Regions from separate parts of the Burkholderia sp. APQ4-4ca genome, predicted to be linked through region 3. Evidence: riboswitches for the same ligand, from Rfam matches in the RefSeq annotation. Region 3 holds a riboswitch; each other region holds the start of a gene.
The links. A riboswitch is a leader RNA that binds a small molecule or an ion and turns the genes downstream of it on or off. The one in region 3 is predicted to bind cobalamin.

Region 1 (3,266 bases), on a different contig from region 3:
CCTGAACCTGAGGTTCAGAATTGGTCGCAGTTAGCAGCACTTCGGGTACATCAGACAGAGTGACGCGCGCGCCCGTGCTACAAATTTCCGCAACCGTGCACATGGCATTGGTTCAAGGAATATATGACCTTGGCGAACCAGGCAGGGAAGCTGACTGAACTGTGTTTCGATGCGCCAATTTGACCACCGTTGACCGTCGAGATCAAGCGGAATCGACGCATCGTTTGAAACGTTACTGCGTCTCGTGCTGTGCGAGCACCGCGCCGAGTTGTTCGTTCATCTGGTGCATTGTACGACGGATTTCTTCCGCCGGAAATGCTTCACCGTGCCGCACGCTCGTTTGCAACCGCAGCAATTCCGACGCGAGCGACAGCGCCGCCATCACCGCGATGCGATCGGTGCCGCGCACCGAGCTGTTCGAGCGGATTTTCGACATTTCGGCATCGACGCGCGCGACCGCTTCGAGCAGCGCCGCTTCGGTCTCGGCCGAACAGGCGAGCCGATAGGCCTGACCGAGAATCGAGACTTCGATCTGCTTGGTGCTCATGCATGTTCTCCGTGGCTGGCCGCATCATCGCCATCCGTGCGCGCTTGCGCATCGAGCAGGTCGAGCTGGTTGTCGGCTTGCTCCGCGCTCTTCGAGCGCGGCAGCTTTTCGAGAATCGCGTTCAGTTTTACCTGGGCGTCGTCGATCTTCGCCGACAACGTGTCGCGCTCGGCCGCGAGCGCATTGCGTTCGTCGCGCAGCTGCGCGAGTTCCGCGCGGACCGTGTCCGCTTCCGCGCGCAATTGCGCGACCTGCTCCTCGAGCGCGAGCCGTTCCGAGTGATAGCGCTTGTTCAGCGAAATCAGACGGCCAATATTTTGAGACAGGGTTTCGAGTTCGTTGAGCATTTGCTGCGTCCTCTAAAGACCCAGCATTTTAGCGCGGAATACCGCCCAATCCGACATCTGTAACGTTTCCAGTCGTAACACCCCTGCTTCTTGCCGCGAATCGGCGCTTCCCGCGCGAGTCCGGATGCTTCCTTGACGCTCGCGCGACCGGCTCCTAAACTGGCGCCGCCTCGGTGCTCGCGCGCAGGACGCGCGGTTAAACGGGAAGCAGGGTGCGGGCTCGAGGAGCACGCCAACCTGCGCTGCCCCCGCAACGGTAAGCGGCCGCGTCGCGTGACGCAGGCCGGCTCGGGCGCGTTTCGCGTGCAGGTCGCACGCGGGCGCGGGCCACTGCGCATCATTGCGCGGGAAGGCGAGCCGGACCGCCGCCAGCCCGGATACCGGCCGAGACGGGGAGCCCGCACGGGCTCCATGACGCGCGGCCTGCGGGGAAGCGGGGCGCGCAATGTTCACGGAACGTTCTTCGATGCCGACCCCAATCGTCCGCCACGCGCCCATGTCGCGCGCGGCCGGCTACCGCCAGCGGATGCGCCGCGCGTCGTGCGCGCGGCCGTGCGCGGCATGAACGCCGCGCGCGCCGGCGTCATCTGGGCCGCGCTGGGCGCCGTGGTCGCGCTGCTGTTCGTCGCGTCGCTGTCGATCGGCAGCGTGCCGATGTCGCCGTGGCAAGCACTCGCATCGCTCGTGCCGCACGGCGGCGACACCCTGTTCGCCGATATCGTGCGCACGCTGCGCCTGCCGCGCGCGCTCGCGGGTTTCGCGTGCGGCGCGCTGCTCGCGCTGGCCGGCGCGTTGTTGCAGGTGCTGCTGCGCAATCCGCTCGCGGAGCCGTACGTGCTGGGCGTGTCGGGCGGTGCGGCCGGTTTCGCGCTCGTCGCGATGATCGCGGGCGGCGCGTGGTGGCTCGTCGACGCATCCGCGTTCGCCGGTTCGCTCGTATCGGTCGCGCTGGTGCTCGGTCTCGCGAGGCGGGAGCTGTGGCGCGGCGAATCGCGCGACGCGTCGCCGCGGCTGCTGCTCACGGGCGTCGTGATCGCGGCGGGGTGGGGCGCGCTCGTCACGCTGTTGCTGTCGCTCGCGCCCGACGCGCGGTTGCGCGGCATCATCTTCTGGCTGACGGGCGACCTGAACGGCGCGACGGCGCCGTGGTTCGCGTGGGGCGCGCTGCTGCTGAGCGCAGGCGTCGCGTTGCCGGCCGCGCCGCAACTGAACGTGCTGCTGCGCGGCGACGCGAGCGCGCTCGCGCTCGGCGTGCCGGTCGCGCGCCTGCGCGTGCGGATCTATCTCGTCGCGTCGCTGGCCGCCGCGGCCGCGGTCACGACGGCCGGGACGATCGGTTTCGTCGGCCTCGTCGTGCCGCATGCGTTGCGGCTCGCGTTCGGCAACGACCAGCGGATGCTGCTGCCGGCCGCGATGCTCGCGGGCGGCGGCGGCGTGATGGCGGCCGACCTGCTCGCGCGCACCGCGATCGCGCCCGCGCAATTGCCGGTCGGCGTCATGACCGCGTTGATCGGCGTGCCGACGTTCCTGTGGATGCTGCTGAGGAGGCCGATGCGATGACGGGCGCCGCAGTACGGAATGCCGCCGCCGGCGACATGCGCTACATGGCCGTCGACCTGACGCTCAAGGCCGGCGCGCGCACGCTGCTCGACCACTTCACGCAGGTGTTCCGCCCCGGCGAGATCTGGTGCGTCGCCGGGCCGAACGGCGCGGGCAAGACGACGCTGCTCGCGACGCTCGCGGGACTGCAGCCGCCCGCCGCGGGACACGTCGAGATCGACGGCCGGCCGCTTGCCGCGTGGCGCCCCGAACACCTCGCGCAGCGCCGCGCACTGATGCCGCAGCAATTGCACGATGCGTTCAGCGCGACCGTGTTCGACACGGTGCTGCTCAGCCGCTTTCCGTATCTCGGCGGCTGGGGGTGGGAGCGCGACGGCGACCGCGCGGCCGCGCGCGATGCGCTCGCGACGTTCGACCTGAGCCTGCTCGCGTCGCGCGACGTGATGTCGCTGTCGGGCGGCGAGCGGCAGCGGGTCGCGCTGGCCGCGACGCTGTGCCAGGATGCGCCGTTGATGCTGCTCGACGAACCGCTCGCGCATCTCGACCTGCATCACCAGATCGACTGCCTGACGGCGCTGGCCGCCTGGCTCGCGGCAGGCCCGCGCACGGTGATGTTTTCGTGTCACGACCTGAATCTCGCACGGCGTTTCGCGACGCATGCGCTGTTGCTCGACGGCTGCGGCCATGCGTGGGCCGGCCTCGTGCACGACGTGCTGACGCCGGAGCGCGCGAGCGACGCGTTCGGCTATCCGCTCGTGCTGATCCGCGAGAACGGCCGCGATGCGCTGCTGCCGGCGTGGCCCGCGCGACAA
Region 2 (3,266 bases), on a different contig from region 3:
GACACGCCGGTGCAGGTGAGGATCAGCAGGCAGCGAATCCAGAACGGCGGCGGCTGGTCCTTCGGCGGTTCCTTGTACAGCTCGGGAATTCGCACGACGGCCTTCAGCACGAGCAGCAGCAGCGACGCACACAGGAAGCCGACGATCGGCGAGAACAGCAGCGACTTGCCGACGCCGAGCGCCTGACCCCAGTCGACGCCGCTCGTGCCGGATGGCCCGTGCATCAGCTGGTTCATCAGCCCGACGCCGATGATCGACCCGATCAGCGTATGCGAGCTCGACGACGGCAACCCGAAATACCAGGTCGCGAGGTTCCAGACGATCGCGGCGATCAGCAGCGCGAACACCATCGCGAAGCCCGAGCCGCTGCCGACCTGCAGGATCAGCTCGACCGGCAGCAACTGCAGGATGCCGAACGCGACGGCACCGCTCGAGACCATCACGCCGAGGAAGTTCCACATGCCCGACCAGATCACCGCGACGTTCGGCGTCAGCGAGTGCGTATAGATCACGGTCGCGACCGCATTCGCGGTGTCGTGGAAGCCGTTGACGAATTCGAAGCCGAGCGCGATCAGCAGCGCGGCGCCGAGCAGCAGGTACGGGAACAGCGTCCCTTCGCGGACCGGCGCCAGATCGTCGACCAGGTGCGTGGCGATATAGACAGCGCCGAGCACGAGCACCAGCACGAACGCGGCATAGCCGATCTGCCGGGTGCGTGCGACGGAGCCCGGATTGTTCGGGGCGGATGAAGCAGGTTGATTCATGACGGCATCTCGTGAGGGAACCGCGTCCGATCCTAGCTGCGGCTAGCAGTCAGTTTGATGACAGTCGGGACGACGAACGGCGTGTCTTACAGGGATGTAAGGCGAGCGGCTGCCTGCGAAGCGCGGGGCTCGCATCGTCGGCTCACATAGTGAACACGACAGCGGTTTACGCGCGGGTATTGCGCACGTCGTCGGCCGTCGCGGCCAACGTCCAGCCGCCCGGCGACGCGACGAACGTCGTGCGCGACAGCGGCGCGACGTCGAGACGCGCGGCCGCTTCGAGGCTCATCCGCCGCACATGCGCGATGGCCGCGCGGACGATCGGCGCATGCGTGATCGCGACGACGTCGCGATCACGCGGCAATCCGTCCAACCATGTGCCGACCCGATGCGCGGCGGCGTCGAACGATTCGCCGCGATGCGGCGACGCGGACGGCGTGCCGATCCACACGGCCAGTTCGTCGGGCACGTCGCGCGCGAGATCGTGCAGCCGTTTGCCGCGCCAGTTGCCGTAGTCGATGTCGCGCAGCGCGGCGTCGATGTCGGCGTGCAGCCCGAGCGCCTCGGCGGTCTGCGTTGCGCAGCGTGCCGGGCTGCACAGCACGCGCGAGCCGGCAACGCCCGTCCACCGGCCGCGCAGCGCGGCGGCTTCGGCGAGGCCGTGCGCGTCGAGCGGGTCATCGTCGGGAAACGTGCCGGTGCGCATCGCGCGGGTCGATGCGTGTGCGATCAGGCAGAGCGAGGCAGGCATGGTCATGTCGGTGTCGGATGATCCGGAGCGGGGCGCGCCGACCCGTGTGTCATCGCTTCAATACGCGAACGTTCGCGCGTACAATTCGCCCGATACGAAGCGTGGAAGCCGGTGCAATTCCGGCGCGGTCGCGCCACTGTAACCGGGGAATCGACGATCCCGGAAGCCAGACCTGCCTTCGTACCCATCCATCATTTGTCGGGGCGCGATTCCCCTGAGGTGCATCCATGAGCGAAGCAGTGCTGAAGCCGGCGGTCGTGCCGGCACCCATCCCCGTCCGCGAGCTGTTGCCCTGGGCCGTGTTCGTCGGCCTGATCCTGCTGCTCGCCCTGTATTTCGTCGGGGCGGAACAGGGCGCGACGTCGCTCGTGCCGGGCATGGTCGTACACGAATTCGTCCACGACGGCCGCCATCTGCTCGGCTTTCCCTGCCACTGACGCGGAGCCTACGATGGTCGGAAAGCTGCTCATGCGCGGGATGCTCGCAGGCATCGCCGCAGGCCTCCTCACGTTCGGTTTCGCCAGGATCGTCGGCGAACCGCAAGTCGATCAGGCGATCTCCCTCGAAGAAAAAAACGCCGCCGCGCAAGGCGAGGCGCCGGAACCCGAGCTGGTCAGCCGCCACACGCAGGCCGGCCTCGGGCTGCTGACGGGCGTCGTGACCTACGGCGCGGCATTCGGCGGGCTGTTCTCGCTGGTCTTCGCGTATGCGTACGGGCGCGGCAGCCGCCTGCCGGCACGGCCGCTGGCCGCGTGGCTCGCGCTGGCGGCGTTCGTCGCGCTCGTGATCGTGCCGAACCTCAAGTACCCGGCCAATCCGCCGTCGGTCGGCGACCCCGACACGATCGGCTATCGCACGGGTCTGTTCTTCCTGATGATCGCGATTTCGGTTGCGACGATGGTGTTCTCGGTCGGTGTGCGCCGCCATCTGCTGGCGAAGCTCGGCCAGTGGAACGCGTCGATCGTCGCCGGGCTCGTGTTCGTCGCGATCATCGCGGCCGTGCAGATCGGGCTGCCGTCGGTCAGCGAGCTGCCGGCCGATTTCCCGGCGGCCTTGCTGTGGAAGTTTCGCGTCGCGGCCATCGGCATGCAGGTGATCATGTGGACGACGATCGGCCTGCTGTTCGGCGCATGGGTCGAGCGCGCCGAACGCGCCGGCATGCGCGCCGCCTGACGCGCGGGGCAACCGGGCGCGCCTAGCGCAGCATGCGCGGCGCGCTCCACGTCGATTCGCGCGCCAGCGCGACGAACGCGGCCAGATAGTCGATCGCTGCGTCCGCTTCGCGGATGCCGAGGAAGATCTGCTTCGCGATGCCCTGCTTGCCGAGCTTGACCGGCACGACGGGCATCCGGTCCGCGTACTCGTCGGCGAGCCATCGCGGCAGCGCGGCCACCCCGCGCCCGCTCGCCACCATCTGCAGCATGATGTCGGTCGTCTCGATCGACTTGTGCCGCCTCGGCACGATGCCGGCTGGCGTCAGGAACTGGTTGTAGATGTCGAGCCGATCGGTTTCGACCGGGTACGTGATCAGGATCTCGTCGGTCAGTTGCTCGGGCGTCACGTAGTCGGCATTCGCGAACCGGTGCGAATCCGCGACCACCAGCACCTGTTCGTAGTCGAACACGGGATCGAAGCGCAGCCCCGGCTTGTTCAGCGGATCGGGCGTGACGAGCACGTCGATGTCGTAACCGAACAGCGCGCCGATGCCGCCGAACTGGAAGCGCTGCTTCACGTCCACGTCGACGTCGGGC
Region 3 (3,266 bases):
GGCACAATTTCCGGCAGTTCCACGGTCGACCGTTCGGTCAGCTCGAAACCGACATGCTTGCGCGGCAATCCGGCCGGCCAGCAGTTGTCCAGCGTCGCCATCAGGCTGCCGTCCCGCAACTCGGGCGCGCTGATGTTGACGGTCACGCGAAAGTCCGGCGCGTTGTCGAACAGCGCACGCATCTCCCGCAGGACCGTGCGCACGACGAAGGCCGTGACGTCGACGATCATTCCGGCGCGTTCCGCCTCGGCAATGAACACGTCGGGTGCGGCCGGCCCGTCGATCCAGCGGATCAGCGCTTCGGCGGAGACGATCCGTGACGACGCGCCCAGCGCGACGATCGGCTGATAGCGCAGGACAAATTGTCCGTTTGCCAGTGCTCGACGTATCTGCGCCGCAAGCGCGGCCCAGCGTCGGTGCAGCATCAGCGCCCCGAGCCCCAGGCAGCAGCCCGCCGCGCCGCCGGCGATCCCCAGCAGCCAGGCGGCGTGCCGGCTGGCGTTGGCCAGCGCTTGCGGCGTCACGACGACGATGGCGCACACCGGCACGCGGGCCGAGCAGAACGATTTGCCGTCCCGAAACCCCGGCACCTGGCCGGCATCGACGTACGCCGGGACACCGCGCGCGTCGAGCCCGATGACGCGCGCGGTCGGGTGGCCGCTGAGCCCGATCAAGTAGTGCAGGCCTGACGGCGGCAGTACCCTGAAGGCGTCCAGATCCATCAGCAGGTTCGCCCGCCTTCCCGCGACCACGAGCCCCAGCGTGTCGGGGCTCGACAACAACGGCACGGTCCAGAAGGCCGACATCGTGTCGGTCAGCCGGAATGGCTGCCGCTTCGGAGAAAAGGGCCTGGGCAGCATGCCCAGCATCGTCGTGCAGAGCAGAGCGGCGCCCGACCGGCGTCCGACGTCCTTGACGTACTTCGACCGCACGGAAGCCGATCGCAACAGGCGCAAATCCTGCGGCGAGCAGTCCGCGTACGGCGACGCATCCACGTCGGCAAGCGTCCTGGCCGCCGAATCGAACACGACGTCGATCTGCTGCACGACTTGCGTCCCCAGCCCGGCAACCGATTGCGCCAGCACGGTCTTCGTGACCAGCGGCCACGTTTCCAGCGCCAACCCTGCCGAAACGACCAGCATGCCGATCGCGAGTGCATAACCGGCCCGACTGGAGGTTGTCCATCTGCGTACGTTCGCCATAGGCGCGGCACTTCGCGATGTAGTGGTAGTGGCCATCGCCCTGCAGGTCCGGCAGAGCGAGCCGATTTTGGTATGACTCTCGTCAGCTTGGTGCGACCGGCCACCCGAGGCTGAGCCTTGCTCATGACGCCGGCCAGATGATTGCACACCAGCGCGATGGCTCTCCCAAGGATTGCGTCCCGGACGGATACGGGCGCGGTTCGCCGGCCTCGCGCCCGATGCACGCTGTGCTATCGTATGCGCCGCGTTCGGTGCTCGCATGCGCATTCCGTGCATGCAGTTAAACGGGAAACAGGAGGCGGATATCCGCCCGGCCTGTGCTGTCCCCGCAACGGTACGCCGCCCGCGCCACGCGCTTTCCCGCGCGTGCGCCCAGGCCGCCCGCGATGCCACTGCCCTTCGACCGGGCGGGAAGGCTGCGGTCTGGCAAGCGGCCAGCCCGGATACCGGCCGACGCAAGGGGCGAGCGCGATGCTTGCCGAACGCCCGATCCGCGGGGAACGGATCGGGTGCGCATTCCCCCCGCGCTCGCGCGGATTTTGCCCGTTCCGACATGCACTGCCTGCCCGCCGGCCGCCGATGTGCCGCCCGCCTTCCCTGCTTCACTGTTTCGACACGGTGCGCGCCGTGCCGCGCGCGATGAGCCGCGCGTGGCTGATCGGCGCCGGCCCCGGCGACGCCGACCTGCTGACGCTCAGGGCCGTGCGCGCGATCGGCGCGGCCGACGTGCTGCTCGTCGACGATCTCGTGAACCCCGACGTGCTGCGCCACGCGCGCGCCGATGCGCTGATCGAGCACGTCGGCAAGCGTGGCGGCCATGCGTCGACGCCGCAGGAGGCGATCGTCGCCGCGATGCTCGCGCACCTGCGCGCGGGCCGCAGCGTCGCGCGGCTCAAGGGCGGCGATCCGTTCGTGTTCGGCCGCGGCGGCGAGGAGCTGATCGCGCTCGGTGCGGCGGGTTTCCCGGCGGAAGTCGTCAACGGGATCACCGCGGGCATCGCCGCGCCGGCCGCGCTCGGCATCCCGGTCACGCACCGCGGCGACGCGCAGGGCGTGATCTTCGTCACCGGCCACGGCGCGGGGGCCGACGAGCCCGACTGGCGCACGCTCGCGGCCACCCGCATGACGATCGTGATCTACATGGGCATCCGCCGGCTCGACGCGATTGCCGCGGCGCTGCGCGACGGCGGCCTGCCCGGCGACACGCCGTGCGCGGCGATCGAGAACGCGACGCGCCCCGACCAGCGCCACGTCCTCGCGACGCTCGATACGCTCGTCGATCGCGTCGCCGAAACCGGTATCGGTTCGCCGGCGATCGTCGTGATCGGCCGCGTCGCGGCGCTCGCCGACGATCCGGCGGTGCGTGCGGCGCTCGGCGGCCGCGCATGATGCGCGTCGCGCTCGGTGTCGGTTTCCGCGCGGGCGTCACGGCCGCGCAACTCGATGCCGCGATCCGCACCGCGCTCGCGCGCTATCCGGCCGCCGAACCGGCGCTCGTCGCGACGCTCGCCGACAAGGCGCGCGCCTGTGCGCTGCGCACGCTGTGCGCGCGCCGCGGCTGGCCGCTCGTCGCGTTCGATGCGGCGCGGATTGCGAATTGTCCCGAATGCGCGTCGAGCGCTCCGTCGGCGGCCGCGCTTGCGCGTTTCGGCGTCGCCGGCGTGGCCGAGCCGTGCGCGCAGCTCGCGGCGCCGCATGGCCGGCTGCTCGGCCCCAAATCCATTCTGGGCGGCGTGACGGTTGCGCTCGCCGGCCCGCTCTGAACCTTTATTCCGCTTTCGACAGGACGACTCCCGATGAAGACCGATGCCGAATCCCATCAACGGATGACCGAACGCCGCCGCGCCGGCCATGAAAAGAAACAGGCCGCCGCCACCCAGGAAAAGGGCCTGCTGATCGTCCACACCGGCAACGGCAAGGGCAAGAGCACGGCCGCGTTCGGGATGGCCGTGCGCGTGCTCGGCCACGGCATGCGGCTCGGTGTCGTGCAGTTCATCAAGGGCGCGCTGCACACGTCCGAGCGCGATTTCCTCGGCGCGGTCGCGGAGTGCGATTTCGTGACGA

Region 1: it holds a riboswitch for cobalamin, as region 3 does, so the genes downstream of both, AC3IFE_RS10480 (FecCD family ABC transporter permease) here and cobA (uroporphyrinogen-III C-methyltransferase) in region 3, are expected to answer to the same signal.
Region 2: it holds a riboswitch for cobalamin, as region 3 does, so the genes downstream of both, AC3IFE_RS04065 (CbtB domain-containing protein) here and cobA (uroporphyrinogen-III C-methyltransferase) in region 3, are expected to answer to the same signal.

The regions. Positions count from the first base shown of each region.
Region 1 covers NZ_JBYQCG010000086.1:4,034-7,299, forward strand. Annotated here, with positions in the region: RNA gene ssrS (6S RNA) at 1-151, opposite strand, end outside; gene AC3IFE_RS10470 (cell division protein ZapA) at 233-547, opposite strand; gene AC3IFE_RS10475 (ATPase) at 544-894, opposite strand; cobalamin riboswitch at 1,049-1,297, shown strand; gene AC3IFE_RS10480 (FecCD family ABC transporter permease) at 1,456-2,454, shown strand; gene AC3IFE_RS10485 (ABC transporter ATP-binding protein) at 2,451-3,266, shown strand, end outside.
Region 2 covers NZ_JBYQCG010000063.1:5,079-8,344, forward strand. Annotated here, with positions in the region: gene AC3IFE_RS04055 (inorganic phosphate transporter) at 1-764, opposite strand, end outside; gene AC3IFE_RS04060 (histidine phosphatase family protein) at 931-1,521, opposite strand; cobalamin riboswitch at 1,571-1,709, shown strand; gene AC3IFE_RS04065 (CbtB domain-containing protein) at 1,743-1,952, shown strand; gene AC3IFE_RS04070 (CbtA family protein) at 1,966-2,688, shown strand; gene AC3IFE_RS04075 (LysR family transcriptional regulator) at 2,711-3,266, opposite strand, start outside.
Region 3 covers NZ_JBYQCG010000059.1:185,166-188,431, reverse strand. Annotated here, with positions in the region: gene AC3IFE_RS02660 (EAL domain-containing protein) at 1-1,142, opposite strand, end outside; cobalamin riboswitch at 1,434-1,671, shown strand; gene cobA (uroporphyrinogen-III C-methyltransferase) at 1,782-2,591, shown strand; gene AC3IFE_RS02650 (cobalamin biosynthesis protein) at 2,588-2,965, shown strand; gene cobO (cob(I)yrinic acid a,c-diamide adenosyltransferase) at 2,999-3,266, shown strand, end outside.